DNA from 4 places in the Streptomyces sp. NPDC018833 genome. Region 1 is predicted to be linked to each of the others. Evidence: riboswitches for the same ligand, from Rfam matches in the RefSeq annotation. Region 1 holds a riboswitch; each other region holds the start of a gene.
What was found. Region 1 has a riboswitch for cobalamin ahead of ACH5AF_RS27170 (ABC transporter substrate-binding protein). Riboswitches for the same ligand answer to the same signal wherever they lie in the genome.
Positions count from the first base shown of each region.

Region 1 (4,683 bases):
GGTTCGTGTGGCTCGTGTGGCTCGTGTGGTTGGCGCCATGTGCGCCATTCGCGCCGCCTACGCCGTACGCACCATCGTCGCGCTCAGGGTGCCAATGCATGGGCGCGGAGCTTACAGGTTCTGGGGACCTACCGTGTAGCCGAGGAAAAGAACCACATGAATCACCTACTCTTCCCCAAACAGACATCCGATACACATCACTGCCAGCCTCACACAGAACGGCCCCAATTCACCTCGACCGGGAGGGAGTTCGCCGACAGTACTCCTCCGGCACCTTGGGCGACCTCTTCCCCAGCAACGACGCCCAGGGCGCGACGCCGGCCGCCGAGCCGTCCGAAGCTCGGGAGCTGGTCGAGCTGCTTCTGGAAGCGGTCGACGACCGTCTCGCCGAGCCGCACGACGACCAAGAGGCTTGAGCGCTTCGACGGGCCCGGGCCCAACCAGCTCCGGAGGGCGGAGAGCGTTGAATGCGGCAAACACCCTGCTGGCCCTGCCCGGCCCGCGCTCCGCGGGCGGCTGGCTGCTGAGCGCCCGCATGATGGTTCACCGCCTTGGCCTGGTCAGGAGCTATCTGGCCCGCCAGCCAGCCGACCTGACCAGCGACTTCCAGGATGGCATCAGCTGACTGCTCAGGAGTTATACCGCGTGGTGCGTACCACGGTGATCCAATCCCCGCCGCCTGCATGGCTTATCGCGTTGTTCTTGGCTTCGGTCTGACTGGCGCCGTGACCACCCCAGTAGCGATGGGCGTTGGGGTTGTAGGCCACAGCGCCACAGCTGTTGGCGAACGACACGAGGACCTTGCAGCTGCCTGGGCAGCTGTTCAGTGCGGCTTGCTGCGCAGCACTCGCGGATTTGTAGTCCCAAGCTCGGCCGTAGGCGCCGTTGCTCGCCACGGCTATGGCGCCGTAATAGTTCGGCCGTGGAGCCGGCGCAGGTGGCGAGGTCGGGGCAGGTGGCGGGGCCGGGGCTTCCGTCGTTTCGGGGGCGGGATCGTCGGTCAGCGGATCGGGGTCGGGTTCCTCCGTCGACGGGTCCTCGGTCACCGTGTCGTCCGGATCGACGGCGGAGTCGCCATACGTTGGATCGTCGGGCACGTACGGATCGGCAGAAACAGCGGGAATCGCGGAGGAGTCGGAGTCGTCGCCCGACGTGCTGTGGCCCTCCGCGAGCGCGAACACCAGCATCACTCCCGCGATGGCGGCGGCGACACCTGCGGCGGCCTTGCCCGGCGACTTACCACCCGGGTTTCCCGCCGGGCCTGTTCCGGCCCCAGGGAAGCGGGTGCCGTGAAGTTTCGCCGTGACGTTGGACACTCGTTCGTTATGCCGCGAGGGTGTGCTGATGCCGCTGCCGGGTCTCGGCCGGGGTGAGGTAGCCGAAGGTCTTGTGTTTGCGCAGACGGCGGCGGTTGTAGAAGGTCTCGATGAAGTTGAAGACCTCGGCGCGGGCGGTGGCCCGGTCGGGCCAGGTGCGGGTGCCGATCTCTTCTTCGAGGAGAGCCCAGAAACTTTCCGCGGCGGCGTTGTCGAAGCATGCCCCGGTGCGCCCGCAACTTTGCCGTAGCCCCAACCTCCATACGTGATCGCGGAATTGGGCCGAGGTGTGTTCGCTGCCGCGATCACTGTGGACCACGCGGCCGGGCGCCGGTCCGCCGCGTCGTTGAGCCATGTCGAGGGCGTCCACGACGAGTTCGGCGCGGTGGTGGCCGGCCATGGCATGGCCGACAACCTCGCGGGTGGCCGGGTCCAGCCGGCAGGCGAGGTAGAGCCACCCCTCCGCGGTGGGCAGGTAGGTGATGTCGCCGACCAGCTCGGTGCCGGGGCGCTCGGCGTGGAAGTCGCGGCCGATCAGGTCCGGGGCCGGCTTCGCCTTCATATCCGGCCGGGTCAGCGAGCACCGCTTGCGGCGGGTGACGCCGCGGATGCCGCGCTCGCGCATCACGCGGGCGACGCGCTTGCGGTTCACCCCGCGCCCCCGACGCCGCAGCTCGGCGTGGATGCGCGGAACGCCGTAGGCGCGACGGGAAGCGAGGTGCGGCACCGTGATCTCGTGCGCGAGCGCGTCGTCGGCGGACTGCCGGGCGCGAGGGGCGGCCTCGCCTCGCGCCGGGCGTAGCAGGAGGAGCGGGCCACATGCAGCACCCGGCACAGCAGAACGATCGGGTAGTTCGCCTTCTCCGCATGGATGAACCGGTACAACTCGCTCACCGGTCGTTCTCCTTCACGAAGAAGGCGGTCGCCTTTTTTCAGGATCTCGATCGTCTGCTGCTGTTCGCGGTTCTCCTTGCGCAGCCGCTTGAGCTCCTCGCGCTCGGCACTGGTCAACTCGCCGGGGGTGCCCTCGCCCCGGTCCGTCTTGGCCTCGCGGTACCAGCCGCGCAAGGATTCGGAGCTGATGCCGAACTCCCCCGCGACCGCAGTGACCGTCTTGCCCGAGGAGTCGACGAGCGCGACAGCGTCCCCCTTGAACTCCTCGGAGTACCGCTTCGTGTACTTGCTTCCCACCTGGTGCTACTTCCTCTGGAACCTCAAGTCCCAGTCTCCAGGTGTCCACGATCAAGGGGAAGCTTCACCCCAACTCCTGGCCCAGGTCTACGGCGTGACGAGCGAGGTCACCGCCCATCCGCGCACGGGCGCGCCCCAGGTGACCTTCCTCCCCGGCGAGCCTCACCCGGCCGCGCCGACCGGGGCAGAGCACTCCTTGTCGTGATGGCTGCACTTACGGCTGTGGCTGATCGCACAGAGGTGCGTCTGGCGGGCCGGGGCCGGTTCTGCGATGCTTCCGTCCGACAAGCGACGGCGGAACGAGGAAGCCGGTGAGATTCCGGCACGGTACCGCCACTGTGTAAGGGGAGCGACTCCACCCATGGCCACCACCCCATCCGGGAGTGGGAAGGCCGGAGAAGCTGTGATCCCGAGTCAGGAGACTCACGCCGTCGCACCTCGATGTACGGGGCGGATTTCCCCAGGAGAGGCGGTGGCACTCGTGTGCCTGCATATGTGCGGTGGCAGCCAGGTGCTGCCCGTGGTTCTGCGGAGTCGGCCTGCCTGGCTTAACGCACGGGCCCGTTCCCCAAGGGACTGAAGAACCGCCCCCAGCGGATTCCTTCCCGTACACCGCATCACGCGCATCGGAATGCCGGTACGCGCTGCCCACGCACGCCACCAGGAGTCACCTTGTCCGTACGGTCCCTCATGCCCGGCCGCCGTCTGGTCGCCGCGGCAGCCTGCCTGACCGCCGCCCTCACACTCACCGCATGCGGCGGTGACTCCGGCCCACCCGCCGACGCCAAGGCAAAGACCGCCGGGAAGGGCTGCATCAAGGACTTCGACCCGGCCAAGGACTACTTCCCGGTCAAGTCGACGGTGAAGCACGCCAAGAACTTCTCCCTCCGGTATGAGAAGAGCTACCAGGTCCTCACCGTCAAGGAGCCCTTCCCCAAGGGCAAGCCCGAGTCATACGTACTGGTCAAGTGCGGTGCGCCGAAGCCAAAGCTGACCGGTGACCTGGCGTCCGCACAGCAGGTCTCCGTTCCCGTCAAGAGCCTGTACTCCGCCTCCACCACCCACCTTCCGCTGCTGACCGAGACCGGAACCCTGGGCGTGCTGACCGGTGTCGCGAGCGCCACGGCCATCTCCTCCGCCGAGGTGATCGAGGGGGTGAAGGCAGGCAAGGTCACCGAGTACGCCAAGGACCGCACACTCAACGCCGAGACCGTCATCGGCGCCAAGCCCGACGTCCTGATGACCCAGGGCACCGACGACCCGCAGTACCCCAAGCTGCGTCAGGCCGGCATCGCTGTCGTCGCCAACGCCGAGTGGCTGGAGCCGAGTCCGCTCGGCCGCGCCGAGTGGGTCAAGGCCATGGCCGCGCTCACCGGGGCGGAGCAGCGCGCCGGCGAGGTGTTCAGCACCATCGAGGGCGACTACCGGAAGGTCGCCGAAAAGGGCGCGCAAGCGGTCAAGGCGGGCAAGCCCGTGGAGGTCCTGCCCGGCACGATGTACCAGGGCACCTGGTCCATGCCCGCCGGCAGCAGCTACGCGGCCCAACTGATCAAGGACGCGGGCGGCACCTACCCGTGGGCCGGCGATCCGGGCACCGGCGGCCTCCAGCTCAACTTCGAGGCCGTGTACGCAAAAGGCGGCCAAGCCCCGGTCTGGATCGCCGACCAGCAGTGGAAGTCCACTGCCGACGCGGTGAAGGCCGACAGCCGGTACGGGCAGCTGAAGGCCGTGTCCGACGGTGGGGTCTGGACGAACACCAAGGCGCTCGGCCCCGGCGGCGGCAACGACTACTTCGAGCGCGGTGTGCTGCGCCCGGACCTCGTCCTTGCCGACCTCTTCGCGCTGATGCACCCGGACCAGGCGAAGGACCACACGTTCACCTTCTACCAGCAGGTGCCCAAGGCGTGACGACGCACATGACCCTGGCGTCGGCCGCCGCCCCGGACGCCCCGCGCGCCGCGCGGCCGGGACGGCGGCGCCTCTCCGTCGTCCTCGCTCTCGCGGTCGGTACCGCCGTGCTGTTTGTGCTCACCCTCGCGACAGGCTCCCATCCGGTGCCGGTGGCGGACGTGGTGCGGATCCTGTTCGGTGCCACCGCCGACGACCCGCGCTGGACCGTGATCGTCGAAGAGGTCAGACTGCCGCGCGCGCTGACCGCCGCCGGCGTCGGGGCCGC
Region 1 covers NZ_JBIRZM010000015.1:191,736-196,418, forward strand. Annotated here, with positions in the region: gene ACH5AF_RS27135 (hypothetical protein) at 1-100, opposite strand, end outside; gene ACH5AF_RS27140 (hypothetical protein) at 276-416, shown strand; gene ACH5AF_RS27145 (hypothetical protein) at 464-625, shown strand; gene ACH5AF_RS27150 (DUF4189 domain-containing protein) at 630-1,316, opposite strand; gene ACH5AF_RS27155 (IS3 family transposase) at 1,324-2,043, opposite strand; gene ACH5AF_RS27160 (transposase) at 1,965-2,507, opposite strand; partial or broken gene ACH5AF_RS27165 (histidinol phosphatase) at 2,572-2,712, shown strand; cobalamin riboswitch at 2,768-2,953, shown strand; gene ACH5AF_RS27170 (ABC transporter substrate-binding protein) at 3,180-4,415, shown strand; gene ACH5AF_RS27175 (FecCD family ABC transporter permease) at 4,412-4,683, shown strand, end outside.

Region 2 (4,683 bases), on a different contig from region 1:
CTGGTGGTGTGGGACCTGGCGGGCCATCTGCCCCTGCCGCTGGGCGTGGCGGGCCACGAGGGCTCCACGGTCCTGGTCGCCCTCAACGGTCTACGCCTGCTGCGGGAGTCGTCCTGGCGGGATGCGACCGGGGCGTGACGCGGGGCCACGCGGTGGTGCGGGAGCCTGCCGGCAGCGAGCGCCGAGGGGGCTGGGCCCCGGTTGACCGGCCAGTCCGGCCAGGCCCGGTGCCTTGAGGCCCCAGGCGGCGTGGGCGTCAGGCTGGTGACCCTGGTGGGCGGCCTGGCCCCGAACCCCGGTGCACCGCTCGTCCGGCCGGTGGGCGGCCTGGCCGGTGTGTGGCGCCGGCCCGGTGTGTGCGCTGGTCCGCCGGGTGGCCTGGTTCGGCGGGCGTCTGGCCAAGCCCTGGCCGGTGTGTGGCGGGTGGCTCGCTCCGGCGGGGGCCCCGCCCCGGCAGCGGCCCGGTTCCGGCAGGCAGCGGCCCAATGGTCAGGCGCATTGCGTCGGGCGGCCGGTCCAGCAGTGGCCCGGTCCCGCAGGCGCTCGGAGCCGCTACCCATGCCCCTGCGGCCCGCCCCCTCCGCACAGCGTCCGGTACTGCCCGGCCGGGCACGGGCAGCGGACGTCCCCGATGCGCCCTCCCGGCGTCAGGCCCGAGCCGCTCCCGAGATCCAGCGGGACAGGTCCTCCGAGGTACGGGGGCCCGTCTCCGCCGGCGCCAGCAGGCCATGCGACCGCAGCAGCTCCGTCACCGCCGTGCCCCACGGCCTCCGCAGGCGCGCCGCGTCCAACAGCGCCTGGTCCGCCAGGAGATCCGCGACCGGACCTGTGCGCAGGCCCGTGGGCGCGAGCACGGCCGCCTCGTCCGCCCAGCGCAGTGCCAGGTCCACATCATGGGTCGCCATCACCACGGTCGTACCGGAAGCACCCAGCGAGCCCAGGACCTCCAGCAGCCTCTCCTGACCGTGCGGGTCGAGCCCCGCGGTCGGCTCGTCGAGGATCAGCACCCGCGGCCGCATCGCCACCGCGCCGGCGATCGCCGCCCGTTTGCGCTGCCCGTACGAGAGCAGGTGTGTCGGCCGGTCCGCCAGCCCCACGATGTCCATGGCCGCCAGCGCCTCGTCCACCCGGGCGCGTACCTGCTCCTCCGTCAGACCGAGGTTCATGGGGCCGAACGACACGTCCTGTTCGACCGACGCCGCGAACAACTGGTCGTCGGGGTCCTGCACCACCAGCTGTACGCTCGTCCGCAGGCGGGTCAGCCCGGCGCGGTCGTACGTCACGGGTTCGCCGTCCAGCCGCAGCTGTCCCGTCACCGGGCGCAGTCCGCCGCTCAGCAGCCGTAGCAGGGTGGTCTTTCCGCTGCCGTTGCGCCCCAGCAGCGCCGTGGAGCGGCCCTCGGCGAGCGCGAAACCGACGCCGCTCAGCACGGCGGGCCCGTCCTCGTAGGCGAAACCGGCGTCCACGAGCTCAACGATCACAGGACGAACCTTTCCAGCAGGTGGGTGAGCAGCACGATGCTCGCCAGCAGCGCGGCGACGGAGGCGAGGAAGGGACGCGACACGGACGACCGGGGCACCAGAACCCGCAGCGTGCCGTCGTAGCCACGTCCGGCGAGCCCCGCCTGCAGGCGCTCCGCCCGGTCGAAGGCGCGGACGAACGCGGTCGCGCCCAGCCCGGCCAGCGAGCGCCACGCCGCCGCCCGGCTCGTGTGACCCAGGCGGGCGGCCTGTGCCTGCCGGACCCGGGTGATCGCGTCCAGCAGCAGGAAACTGATCCGGTACATCACCAGCGCCACGTCCACCACCGCCGGCGGCACTCCGGCGCGCACCAGCCGGGGCAGGGCGTCGGAGACCGGTGTGGTGAACGCGAACAGCAACACGCCGAGTGAGGCCGCGGAGGTCCGCAGCAGCAACTCCCCGGCATGTTCGGGGCCGTCGGGCGCGAAGGACACCGGTCCCGCGGCACCGCCCACGGCGAACAGCAGCGGCAGCGCCCCGGTGACGCAGAACCCGAGCGGGATGCGGAAGGCCCGCCACAGCTGCCGGGGCGCGACCCCGGCTGGGCCCAGCAGGACGCCGAGGGCGGTGGCGGCCACGAGGACAGCGCCCGGCCACGGCGGCAGGCAGACCGCCGTGACGGTCAGCCCCAGTCCGAGGACGGCCTTCTCAAAGGGATGGCGTCGGCGCCAGCGACTGCTGTGCGCCGCCGCGTCGATGGGCAGCATCGGCGGCTAGGGCACCTTCGTGGCCGGAGCGTCGCGGCCGTCGGCCCCGGAGAGGCCGGTCCGCGCGCTGCCTGACGTCGCCTCGGTGACCTCGCCGGTCATCTCGTCGGCGGCCCCGTCGGCGAGCACGCCGGTGGTCACCTCGCCGGTGACTTCTCCGGCGCGCGCCGCGGCCCGCTCCTCGCCCTGCCTGCGCCCCCTGCGCAGACCGAAGTAGTACGCCAGCACTCCCGCGCCGAGCGCGGCCTGGAGTGAGAACAGCGCCGACTCGATCTCGCCCGACGGCGGCTCGTACAGCGGGGAGAACCACGGCTCGTAGTCCGGTTCGAGCTCCGTGATCGCCGTCTCCGCCTGCCCGTCGGATCCGGTGAACGGCTCCTCCTTGTGGTCGCCGAGCCCCAGTGCGAGCGGCAGGACGGCCAGCGCCGCCACGACCAGCAACAGCAGCGTATTGATCCTCGCGTTACGGCTCATCGGACCACGGCCTCCTTCTTCGCGCCCGGGACCAGGACGCCGAGCCGGGCAAGGTCGCCCTTGCTGGACTGGCTGAGCAGCCGCATCACCAGCACGGTGAGCAGCCCCTCGCTCACCGCGAGCGGGATCTGCGTGAGTGCGAAGATGCCGCCGAACTTCGCGAGCGCGCCCGCGAATCCGCTGCTCGGGTCGGGGAACGCGAGTGCCAGCTGCACGCTGGTGACGCAGTACGTCGACAGGTCGGCCATGAACGCGCCGAAGAACACGGCCATCATCAGCGGGACGCCGGAGCGCCGCAGCAGCCGGTAGACCCCGTAACCGGCCCACGGGCCGACGATCGCCAAGGAGAACACGTTGGCGCCGAGCGTCGTGAGGCCGCCGTGCGCCAGCAACAGCGCCTGGAACAACAGGGTGATCGTGCCGAGCACCGCCATGATCGGCGGCCGGAACAGGATCGCGCCGAGTCCCGTTCCGGTCGGATGCGAGCAGCTGCCCGTCACCGACGGGATCTTCAGCGCGGAGAGCACGAACGTGAAGGCACCGGACGCGCCGAGCAGCAGGGTGGACTCCGGGTGGTCCCTGACTTCACGGGTCAGGGCGCGTACACCGTGGACGACGAACGGGGCGGCCGCGACGCCCCAGGCGGCGGCGTGCAACGGGGGCAGATACCCCTCGGCTATATGCATGGTCGGGAGACCCTCTCCAGCACCTCGTGGATGGACAGCGCGCCCTGGCCGGTCTCCTGGCTGACGGGTCATGCCGCCCGTGACTCCGCCTTCCCAGGTACCGCGGACTCCCGCGGTTGCCCAGTGACTTCCCCTGAGGGGGTGGAGCCGGACTTCCCGATCACAGTGGCGAGGGCCGCACCGGTACTTCACCGGTTTCCCGAACACCAAGGCTCCGTGACAGTAGTGCGCCGACCAGCGACATCACAAGCCGCGCACGGGTGCACCGGCCCGCTGCCGGGTGAGCCGTTCGCCACACCCGGCCGCACGGGCCCCACCTGCCACTCCTCACTCCTTGCGGTAGCCGTACGCCTCCGAGGCCGCCGCCTCCACCGCGTCCAGGTCGCCCCCGGCCGAAGCGGTCACCACCGCGGCCACCGCGCCCTCGAGGAAGGGCGCGTCCACCAGCCGTGTGCCGTCGGGCAGTTCGTCGCCCTCGGCGAGCAGGGCCTTCACCGTGAGCACGGCACTGCCCAGATCGACCAGCACGGCCACGCCCGCGCCACCGTCCACCTCCGCTGCCGCGGCCGAGATCAACTCCGAGCTGGTGCCGAGGCCGCCGTCCGGCGTGCCGCCCGCCGCGGCGACCGGGGCGAGCTCACCGCCGCCCGCAAGACCGCGTGCCAGAGCGGCGACCGAACGCGCCACGTCCGCGCTGTGCGACACCAGCACGATCCCGACCCGTCGGCTGTCGCCGCTCATCCGGCCGCCTCCGCCGTCTCGGCGAGCGCCGCCACGAGCAGCGCCGACGACGTCGCCCCCGGATCCTGATGCCCGATGCTCCGCTCCCCGAGATAGCTGGCCCTGCCCTTGCGCGCCTGTAGCGGCACCGTCGCCACCGCCCCTTGTTCGGCCGCCTCACGAGCCGCGGCGAACGACTGTGTGCTGTCGCCGAGCGCGGCGACGGCCGGCTCCAGAGCGTCCAGCATCGTCTTGTCGCCCGCCTTGGCGCCGCCCAGCTGGGCCACGGCCGCGACCCCCGCCCTCAGCGCCTCGGCCAGCTGCCCTGCGCTCACCTCGGCGTCGTCGCCCAGTGCCTTGCCGGTCCGCCGCAGCAGCGTCCCGTACAGCGGCCCGGAAGCCCCGCCCACTGTCGAGATCAACTGCCGCCCCGCCAGGACCAGTACGGCTCCGGGAGCGGCCGGCACCTCCTTCTCCAAGGCCGCGACGACCGCCGCGAACCCGCGCTGGAGGTTGCTTCCGTGATCGGCGTCGCCGATCGCGGAATCCAGCTCGGTCAGATGGTCGGCCTCGCGG
Region 2 covers NZ_JBIRZM010000002.1:390,397-395,079, reverse strand. Annotated here, with positions in the region: gene ACH5AF_RS05740 (heavy metal translocating P-type ATPase) at 1-138, shown strand, start outside; gene ACH5AF_RS05735 (energy-coupling factor ABC transporter ATP-binding protein) at 648-1,481, opposite strand; gene cbiQ (cobalt ECF transporter T component CbiQ) at 1,478-2,227, opposite strand; gene ACH5AF_RS05725 (energy-coupling factor ABC transporter substrate-binding protein) at 2,234-2,701, opposite strand; gene ACH5AF_RS05720 (energy-coupling factor ABC transporter permease) at 2,698-3,387, opposite strand; cobalamin riboswitch at 3,416-3,613, opposite strand; gene ACH5AF_RS05715 (PTS-dependent dihydroxyacetone kinase phosphotransferase subunit DhaM) at 3,715-4,128, opposite strand; gene dhaL (dihydroxyacetone kinase subunit DhaL) at 4,125-4,683, opposite strand, start outside.
Region 2: it holds a riboswitch for cobalamin, as region 1 does, so the genes downstream of both, ACH5AF_RS05720 (energy-coupling factor ABC transporter permease) here and ACH5AF_RS27170 (ABC transporter substrate-binding protein) in region 1, are expected to answer to the same signal.

Region 3 (4,683 bases), on a different contig from region 1:
GTGTGTTCGAGTGAACGCCGGGTGCTGTCAACGGGTCCCGAAAGGCCAAACGGAATGCCCCGTACCTACTTAACGACACCGTGGAGCCGGACCCAGTTCATCTTCCGTTCACCCAGGTTGCCTACGGTCGGCCAGTCAATGACGTCAAACGATTGCCTGGGTAAATGGAACACATCACGCTGCTGCTCGCGATTGTGATCGTGACAGCTCTCGTGTTCGATTTCACGAACGGTTTCCACGACACCGCCAACGCGATGGCGACGACCATCTCGACCGGCGCCCTGAAGCCCAAGACCGCGGTGGCCATGTCCGCCGTTCTGAACCTCGTCGGTGCGTTCCTGTCCGTGGAGGTCGCCAAGACGATCTCCAGTGGCCTCGTCGACGAATCAGGCATCTCCCCTGAAGTCATCTTCGCGGCGCTCGTCGGCGCCATCCTCTGGAACCTGCTGACCTGGCTCATCGGTCTGCCGTCCAGCTCCTCGCACGCCCTGATGGGCGGCCTCATCGGTGCCACCGTCGCCTCCGCCGGTTTCAACGCGGTCAATGGCGGCGTCGTCATCACCAAGGTCCTGATCCCCGCGGTCGCCGCGCCCCTCGTGGCCGGTTTCGCCGCGTTCCTCGCCTCCCGGCTGACCTACAAGATCGGCAAGAACGCCGACCCGAAGGCCACGGCCAAGGGCTACCGCTCCGGGCAGATCGCCTCCGCCGGCCTCGTCTCGCTGGCGCACGGCACCAACGACGCGCAGAAGACGATGGGCATCATCACCCTGGCCCTGGTCGCCGGGAACGTCATCGCCCCGGGCTCCAACCCTCCGCTGTGGGTCATCGTCTCCGCCGGTGTCGCCATCGCCCTCGGCACCTACCTCGGCGGCTGGCGCATCATCCGCACCATGGGCAAGGGCCTGACCGACCTGCAGCCGCAGCAGGGCTTCGCCGCCCAGACCGGTGCGGCGAGCGTCATCCTCGCCTCCTCCAACCTCGGCTTCTCGCTGTCGACCACGCACTCGTGCTCCGGCGCGGTGATGGGCGCGGGTCTCGGCCGCAAGGGCGGTGTGGTCCGCTGGTCCACCGCGACCCGGATGTTCGTCGCCTGGGGTCTGACCCTGCCGGCCGCGGGTCTCGTCGCGGCGGGCTCGGAGTTCGTCACCAAGCAGGGTTCCTGGGGCGTCGCGGCCGTGGCCGTCTTCCTGGTCGCGTCCTGCGTCGCCATCTGGTTCGTCTCCCGCCGCCAGGTCGTCGACCACACCAACGTCAACGACGTCTCGGACGGGGAGCCGGCGGGCGTCGTCACCGCGGCCATCGCGGCCGTCACCCCGCCGCCCGCGGGCGAGCTCAAGACCACCATCCCGGCCCCGGCCACGCCGCCGGCCGACCCCGAGCCGGTCCGTCCGGCCACGGTGTAAGGAATCATCAGCATGAAGATCGACTGGGCAGCTCTCGGCTCCGTGTTCAGCGTGAGCCTGATCGCCACCGTCGCCCTGGTGGGCCTGTTCACCCTGGGCATCGTGGGCCTGACCAAGCACGAGACGGCGAGCGCGAACGGCGGATCGGCCACCATGGTCCGCACCGGCGCCTACGCCTGCTTCGCCCTGTGCGCCGCGGCCGTGACGTACGGGATCTATCTCATCGTCACCTGACTCCCGCTGACACCTGTCGTCCGCTGACGACGCCGTCCCGCTCGGAGCCGGGCCGGAGGCACCCCGTGTGCCTTCGGCCCGGCTTCGGCGCATCCGGGATGTGGGGCTTCGCACACTGTCCTGCCGCAGGTCAAGGGTGAGTTGACGGGCGTTCGCGGGCATGGTGGACTGCCGGGGCCAAATACGGCGGCAGAAGAGGAAGTCCGGTGCGAATCCGGCGCGGTCCCGCCACTGTCATCCGGCGCACATGCCGGGGAGCCAGGAACTCTCACCGCCGGTCACGTCGAACCAGGGCGCGGACCCTGAGTGAGGACCTCACCATGCCTGGCTGCCGTTCAGCCCTGTCCGTCGGACACCACCTGCGGGACCACTGACCCGATGCGTGCCGACCGTGTATTCGTGTACGGCGCCGCCGCCGGCCTCGCCAGTGACCTGCTCGTCGGCGACCCCCGCCGCGGGCATCCCGTGGCCGCCTTCGGGCGGGCCGCGGGCGCCGTGGAGCGCCTGCTGTGGCGCGACCACCGGGGCTGGGGCGCCCTGCACACCGCCGTGTGCGCGGGCGGCGCCGCGGCTCTGGGCGCGGTGGCGTCCCGTGCCGTGCGCCGCTCCCCCGTCGCGTCCGTCGCCCTGACCGCGGCCGCCACCTGGGCCGTGGTCGGGGGCACGACGCTGGGCCGGGAGGCCCGCGTCATCGGCGAGGCACTGGCCGCGGGGGATGTCGAGGCTGCCCGTGCGCGGCTGCCCCATCTATGCGGGCGTGACCCGCAGGCCCTGGACGAACAGCAGATCGCCCGTGCCGTCGTCGAGTCGGTCGCCGAGAACACCTCGGACGCCGTCGTCGGCGCGCTGGTGTGGGGCGCGGTCGCGGGTGTTCCCGGGCTCGTCGGCTTCCGGGCGGTGAACACGCTGGACGCGATGGTGGGCCACAAGTCACCGCGCCACCGGCGCTACGGCTGGGCCTCCGCGCGGCTCGACGACGTGGCGGGCTGGCCCGGCGCACGGCTCACCGCGGCGCTCGCCGCCGTGGCGGGCCCGGACCCACGCGGGGCGGTCCGCGTGTGGCGCGCCGACGCGGCGAAGCATCCGAGCCCCAACGCGGGCCCGGTGGAGGCATCGTTCGCGGGCGCGCTCGGCGTACGGCTGGGCGGGACCCTGTCGTACGGGGGCCGCGTCGAGCACCGGCCTGTGCTGGGCGGGCAGGGCCGAGCGGTGGAGTTCGGCGACATCGACCGGGCCGTGCGGCTGTCGCGGCGTATCGGAATGCTGACGCTCGTGGCGTGCGCGGGAGCGCGGCTCGCCTACGGGGCCATGAGGGGGAGGCGTACATGAGCGGTGGCGGACTGCTGGTCGCGGGGACCACGTCGGACGCGGGCAAGAGCGTCGTCACCGCCGGGATCTGCCGCTGGCTGGTGCGGCGCGGGGTGAAGGTCGCGCCGTTCAAGGGCCAGAACATGTCACTGAACTCGTTCGTGACGCGCGAGGGCGCGGAGATCGGACGGGCGCAGGCGATGCAGGCGCAGGCGGCCCGCGTGGAGCCGACCGCGCTGATGAACCCGGTGCTGCTCAAGCCCGGCAGCGACCGCTCCAGTCAGGTCGTGCTGATGGGCCGGCCGGTCGGCGAGCTCAGCGCGAGGGGCTATCACGGCGGCAGGCAGCGGGAGTTGTTCGAGCCGGTTCTGGCGTGCCTGGAGGAGCTGCGGGGCACGTATGACGCGGTGATCTGCGAAGGGGCGGGCAGTCCGGCCGAGATCAATCTGCGGCGCACGGACATCGTGAACATGGGCATCGCGCGGGCCGCGCGACTGCCGGTGCTCGTGGTCGGGGACATCGACCGGGGCGGGGTGTTCGCGCAGTTCTTCGGGACGACGGCGCTGCTGGCACCCGAGGACCAGGCGCTGGTCGCCGGCTACCTGGTGAACAAGTTCCGCGGGGACGTGACGCTGCTGGAGCCAGGACTCGACATGCTGCACGGGCTCACCGGGCGGCGGGCGTTCGGCGTCCTGCCCTACGCGCACGGCCTCGGCATCGACGAGGAGGACGGGCTGCGGGTGTCGCTGCGCGGGGCGGTCAGGGAGTCGGTCGTGGCTCCGCCGGTCGGCGATGACGTGCTGCGGGTCGCCGTGTGCGCGGTACCGCTGATGTCGAACTTCACCGATGTGGACGCGCTGGCCGCCGAACCGGGTGTCGTGGTGCGCTTCGTGGACCGCCCCGAAGAACTGGCGGACGCCGACCTGGTGGTCGTCCCGGGCACGCGCGGCACGGTACGGGCGCTGGCGTGGCTGCGGGAGCGCGGGCTCGCGGACGCTCTGGTCCGGCGGGCGGCGGAGGGCAGGCCGGTGCTGGGCGTCTGCGGCGGCTTCCAGATCCTGTCGGAGCGCATCGAGGACGAGGTCGAGTCGAAGGCCGGTGCCGTCGACGCACTCGGACTGCTGCCCGTGCGGGTGCGGTTCGCGCACGAGAAGACCCTTGCGCGCCCCGTCGGCGAGGCGCTCGGCGAGCGGGTGGAGGGCTACGAGATCCACCATGGCGTCGCCGAAGTCCTCGGCGGCGAGGCGTTCCTGGACGGCTGCCGGGTCGGGTCGGTGTGGGGCACGCACTGGCACGGCTCCCTGGAGAGCGACGGCTTCCGCCGGGCGTTCCTGCGCCGGATCGCCGCACAGGCGGGCCGCCGTTTCGTGCCGGCGCCGGACACGAGCTTCGGTGCGCTGCGCGAGGAGCAGCTGGACCGGCTCGGCGATCTGATCGAGGAGCACGCGGACACGGACGCGCTGCTGCGGCTGATCGAGCAGGGCCCGCCGGACGGGCTGCCGTTCGTCCCGCCGGGGGCACCGTGAGCGCCCCGCGGGTCCCGTCCCCAGGTGACACCCCGTCACGTCAAGGAGTGAGCATGAGCACCCGTTATCCGTTCACCGCGGTCGTCGGCATGGACGACCTGCGGCTGGCGCTGCTGCTCAACGCGGTCAGCCCGGCGGTGGGCGGTGTCCTGGTTCGCGGAGAGAAGGGCACGGCCAAGTCCACCGCGGTGCGCGCGCTGGCGGACCTGCTG
Region 3 covers NZ_JBIRZM010000024.1:44,661-49,343, reverse strand. Annotated here, with positions in the region: gene ACH5AF_RS32865 (anion permease) at 165-1,403, shown strand; gene ACH5AF_RS32860 (hypothetical protein) at 1,416-1,637, shown strand; cobalamin riboswitch at 1,784-1,926, shown strand; gene ACH5AF_RS32855 (cobalamin biosynthesis protein) at 2,016-2,966, shown strand; gene ACH5AF_RS32850 (cobyric acid synthase) at 2,963-4,471, shown strand; gene ACH5AF_RS32845 (putative cobaltochelatase) at 4,525-4,683, shown strand, end outside.
Region 3: it holds a riboswitch for cobalamin, as region 1 does, so the genes downstream of both, ACH5AF_RS32855 (cobalamin biosynthesis protein) here and ACH5AF_RS27170 (ABC transporter substrate-binding protein) in region 1, are expected to answer to the same signal.

Region 4 (4,683 bases), on a different contig from region 1:
GCGCTCGGCTCGGCGCTCGCGCTCTTCATGTACCCGCACTCCATCACGGCGACGCTCTCCTCGCGCAGCCGTGAGGTGATCCGCCGCAACACCACCATCCTGCCGCTGTACTCGCTGATGCTCGGCCTGCTGGCGCTGCTCGGCTTCATGGCCATCGCCGCGGGCGTGAAGGTGACCAACGGTCAGCTCGCCATCCCGCAGCTGTTCGAGAACATGTTCCCGGACTGGTTCGCGGGCGTCGCGTTCGCCGCGATCGGCATCGGAGCGCTGGTCCCCGCGGCCATCATGTCCATCGCCGCGGCCAACCTGTTCACGCGGAACATCTACAAGGACTTCCTCAAGCCCGACGCGACGCCGGCGCAGGAGACCAAGGTCTCCAAGCTGGTCTCGCTGCTGGTGAAGGTCGGCGCCCTGGCCTTCGTCCTCACCATGGACAAGACCGTGGCGATCAACTTCCAGCTGCTGGGCGGCATCTGGATCCTGCAGACGTTCCCTGCCCTGGTGGGCGGCCTGTTCACCCGCTGGTTCCACCGCTGGGCGCTCATCGCCGGCTGGGCGGCCGGCATGATCTACGGCACGGCCGCCGCGTACGGTGTGGCCAGCCCGACGCAGAAGCACTTCGGCGGCTCGTCGGCCGAGATCCCCGGCATCGGCGAGATCGGCTACATCGGCCTCACCGCGTTCGTGCTGAACGTCGTCGTCACCGTGGTCCTCACCTTCGTCCTGAAGGCGCTCAAGGCCCCCGACGGCGTCGACGAGACCAGCCCGTCCGACTACACGGCCGACGCGGGAGACCCCGGCGTCAAGACCGAGCTGCCGTCGGCCACGGCGGGTGCCCCCGGCGGCCACTGACGATCGCGTACGCAAGGGCCGTCGCGTCTCCCCGGGGGAGATGCGACGGCCCTTCGTCGTGCGGTCAGTTCACCCAGTCCTTGAGCTGCTCGGTCACCAGGGTGATGTCCACTGGTGCCGGCAGGCTGATGTCCTTGCCAAAGGGCACGGTGTGGGCGTTCTCGTAGCGCACGCCGTCGGGCTGACTGAAGACCGTCACTTCGCAGCTGTCCCGGTCGATCAGCAAGTAGACCGGGATGCCCGTCTGGGCGTACGAGCGTGGCTTCTCGACGCGGTCGCGTTCGTCGGTGTCCGAGTCGTACGAGGTGACCTCGACGGCCATGAGCACCTGGTCGGGGTCTGCCCACTCGCCTTGGCCGACGAAGGCGTCACTGGGAGCCAGGGAGCCGTCCGGCCTGGCCCGGCCCTTCCGGTACTCCTGCACCTTCAGGCCTTGGTCCGGATGGAGCCACAGCTCCGGACGCGCCTGCATGCAGATGCGCGTCAGCCACTGGATGATGCGCCCGTGATCCCCGTCCAGCACCGCTTTGCTCCTGAGCTTCCCGTCGATCAGTTCCAGACGCACGCCCTCGGTCGTGCGGGCCAGTATCCGGAAGACCTCGTCGAAGTCGTCGGTGTCCAGGTGCGGGCGATCGGTGGTCACGGTCATGGACCCTCCCTTCGTCCACCACGATAGCGAGGTTCACAGCTCACCGCCCGGCCTTCCGTTCGCCACGGAGACACAACATGTGGGGGCATGCGCAGCCACCCGCCCCCACATGTATGCTCATGCTCGCTGTCGCCGCAGGGGAATCCGGTGCGAATCCGGAACTGTCCCGCAACGGTGTGATCCGGTGCGCTTCGCCGTATCCGACAAGTCCGAGGACCTGCCGACGGTGCATCCGGCTCGACCGAACCGGGTGCCGAGACGTCCGGGCCTCGCGGTTGGGCCGGTGGACGCCATCAGTCGTGCTTGCCCGTACGCGGATCCGGCGACCGAATGGCCCCGCCCTCCGCCGGCCCAGAGCCGAGCGAGGGAGAGCACCACATGACCATCGCGCCAGCCGATCCGGCTTCAGGCACCGCAGACCGGACCGCGGACGGCCCCGGGACCGTACTTCTGCGGACCCTGACGGACCTCACCGCCGATCTGCCCGACGCCGACCCCGGCAGGGTCGCCGCAGCCGCGCTGCGCGGCCGGCACGCCGGATCCGACGCGGCCGAACTTCGCTCCCTCGCCACCGATGCCGCCGCCGGCCTCATCTCCGAGGACCCGGCCTACTCCCGTCTCGCCGCCCGGCTGCTGACCCGCACCATCGCCGACGAGGCTGCGGGTGAGGGCGCGGTGTCGTTCTCCGCCTCCGTCTCGGTCGGCCACCGCGAGGGCCTGATCGCCGACCGCACGGCCGCGTTCGTGGCCCGGCACGCCGCCAGGCTCGACGCACTGATCGACCCGGGTGCCGACGACCGCTTCGGCTACTTCGGCCTGCGCACGCTCTACAGCCGCTACCTCCTGCGCCACCCCATCAGCCGTCAGGTCATCGAGACGCCACAGCACTTCATGCTGCGCGTAGCCTCCGGCCTCGCCGAGACTGCATCCGATTCAAAGACGGGCAGCACCCGCGCGGTGGACGAGGTGGCCGACCTGTACGGCCTGATGAGCCGGCTCGACTATCTCCCCTCCTCCCCCACGCTCTTCAACTCCGGCACCCGCCACCCCCAGATGTCGTCCTGCTACCTGCTGGACTCACCCCTCGACGAACTCGACTCGATCTACGACCGCTACCACCAGGTCGCGCGCCTTTCGAAGCACGCGGGCGGCATCGGGCTCTCGTACTCCCGCATCCGCGCCCGGGGTTCGCTGATCCGCGGCACCAACGGCCACTCCAACGGCATCGTCCCGTTCCTCAAGACCCTCGACGCCTCCGTCGCCGCCGTGAACCAGGGCGGCCGGCGCAAGGGCGCCGCCGCGATCTACCTGGAGACCTGGCACGCGGACATCGAGGAGTTCCTGGAGCTGCGCGACAACACCGGTGAGGACGCCCGGCGTACGCACAACCTCAACCTCGCGCACTGGATCCCCGACGAGTTCATGCGGCGCGTCGAGGCCGACTCCGACTGGTCGCTGTTCTCACCGGCCGACGTGCCCGAACTGGTCGACCTGTGGGGCGAGGCGTTCGACGCGGCCTACCGCCGGGCCGAGGCCGCCGGCCTCGCCCGCCGGACCATTCCGGCACGCGATCTCTACGGCCGCATGATGCGCACGCTCGCGCAGACCGGCAACGGCTGGATGACCTTCAAGGACGCCTCCAACCGCACCGCCAACCAGACCGCCGAGCCCGGCCCGGTCGTGCACTCCTCGAACCTGTGCACCGAGATCCTGGAGGTCACCGACGACGGCGAGACGGCCGTCTGCAACCTCGGCTCGGTGAACCTCGGCGCCTTCGTCGAGCAGGGAGCCGACGGCGGGGGGATTGCCTGGGAGCGGCTGGACGCCACCGTCCGCACCGCGGTCACCTTCCTCGACCGAGTCGTCGACATCAATTTCTACCCGACCGAGCAGGCCGGGCGCTCCAATGCCAAGTGGCGCCCCGTCGGGCTCGGCGCCATGGGTCTCCAGGACGTCTTCTTCAAGCTCAGGCTGCCCTTCGACTCGGCCGAGGCGCGTGCGCTGTCCACCCGCATCGCCGAGCGGATCATGCTCGCCGCGTACGAGGCGTCCTGCGACCTCGCCGAGCGCAACGGCCCCCTGCCCGCCTGGTCCCAGACGCGCACGGCGCGCGGTGTTCTGCACCCGGACCACTACGGCACCGACGTGACGCTGAACTGGCCTGAGCGCTGGGCGGCCCTGCGCACGCGCATCGCCTCGACCGGCATGCGCAACTCGCTCCTCCTCGCCATCGCCCCGACGGCGACGATCGCCTCGATCGCGGGCGTCTACGAGTGCATCGAGCCGCAGGTCTCCAACCTCTTCAAGCGCGAGACGCTGAGCGGGGAGTTCCTCCAGGTCAACGGCTACCTGGTGGAGGACCTCAAGAAGCTCGGTGTGTGGGACGCGCAGACCCGCGAGGCGCTGCGCGAGTCCAGCGGCTCGGTGCAGGGCTTCACCTGGATCCCGGCCGAGGTGCGTGAGCTGTACCGGACGGCGTGGGAACTCCCGCAGCGCGGCCTGATCGACATGGCGGCGGCCCGCACGCCGTTCCTGGACCAGTCGCAGTCGCTGAACCTGTTCCTTCAGACCCCGACCATCGGCAAGTTGTCGTCGATGTACGCATACGCCTGGAAGCAGGGCCTGAAGACCACGTACTACCTGCGCTCGCGCCCGGCGACGAGGATCGCCCGCGCCGCCCAGGCGACCATCCCCGTACAGGCGGCACCCGACCCCGACGCCGTCGCCTGCTCCCTCGAAAACCCCGAGTCCTGCGAGGCCTGCCAGTAATGCCCGAGAACACCGCCAAGAACCTGCTCGATCCGGGCTTCGAGCTGACTCTCCGTCCGATGCGCTACCCGGACTTCTACGAGCGCTACCGGGACGCCATCAAGAACACCTGGACGGTGGAGGAGGTCGATCTCCACTCCGACGTGGCCGATCTGGCCAAGCTCTCCCCGGGCGAGCAGCACATGATCGGCCGGCTGGTCGCCTTCTTCGCCACGGGCGACTCGATCGTGGCCAACAACCTCGTGCTGACGCTCTACAAGCACATCAACTCCCCCGAGGCGCGGCTGTACCTGAGCCGCCAGCTCTTCGAGGAGGCCGTGCACGTCCAGTTCTATCTGACGCTGCTCGACACCTATCTGCCCGACCCGGAGGAGCGCGCGGCGGCCTTCTCGGCGGTGGAGAACATCCCGTCC
Region 4 covers NZ_JBIRZM010000011.1:233,040-237,722, reverse strand. Annotated here, with positions in the region: gene mctP (monocarboxylate uptake permease MctP) at 1-852, shown strand, start outside; gene ACH5AF_RS22775 (Uma2 family endonuclease) at 917-1,501, opposite strand; cobalamin riboswitch at 1,608-1,741, shown strand; gene ACH5AF_RS22770 (ribonucleoside-diphosphate reductase subunit alpha) at 1,880-4,270, shown strand; gene ACH5AF_RS22765 (ribonucleotide-diphosphate reductase subunit beta) at 4,270-4,683, shown strand, end outside.
Region 4: it holds a riboswitch for cobalamin, as region 1 does, so the genes downstream of both, ACH5AF_RS22770 (ribonucleoside-diphosphate reductase subunit alpha) here and ACH5AF_RS27170 (ABC transporter substrate-binding protein) in region 1, are expected to answer to the same signal.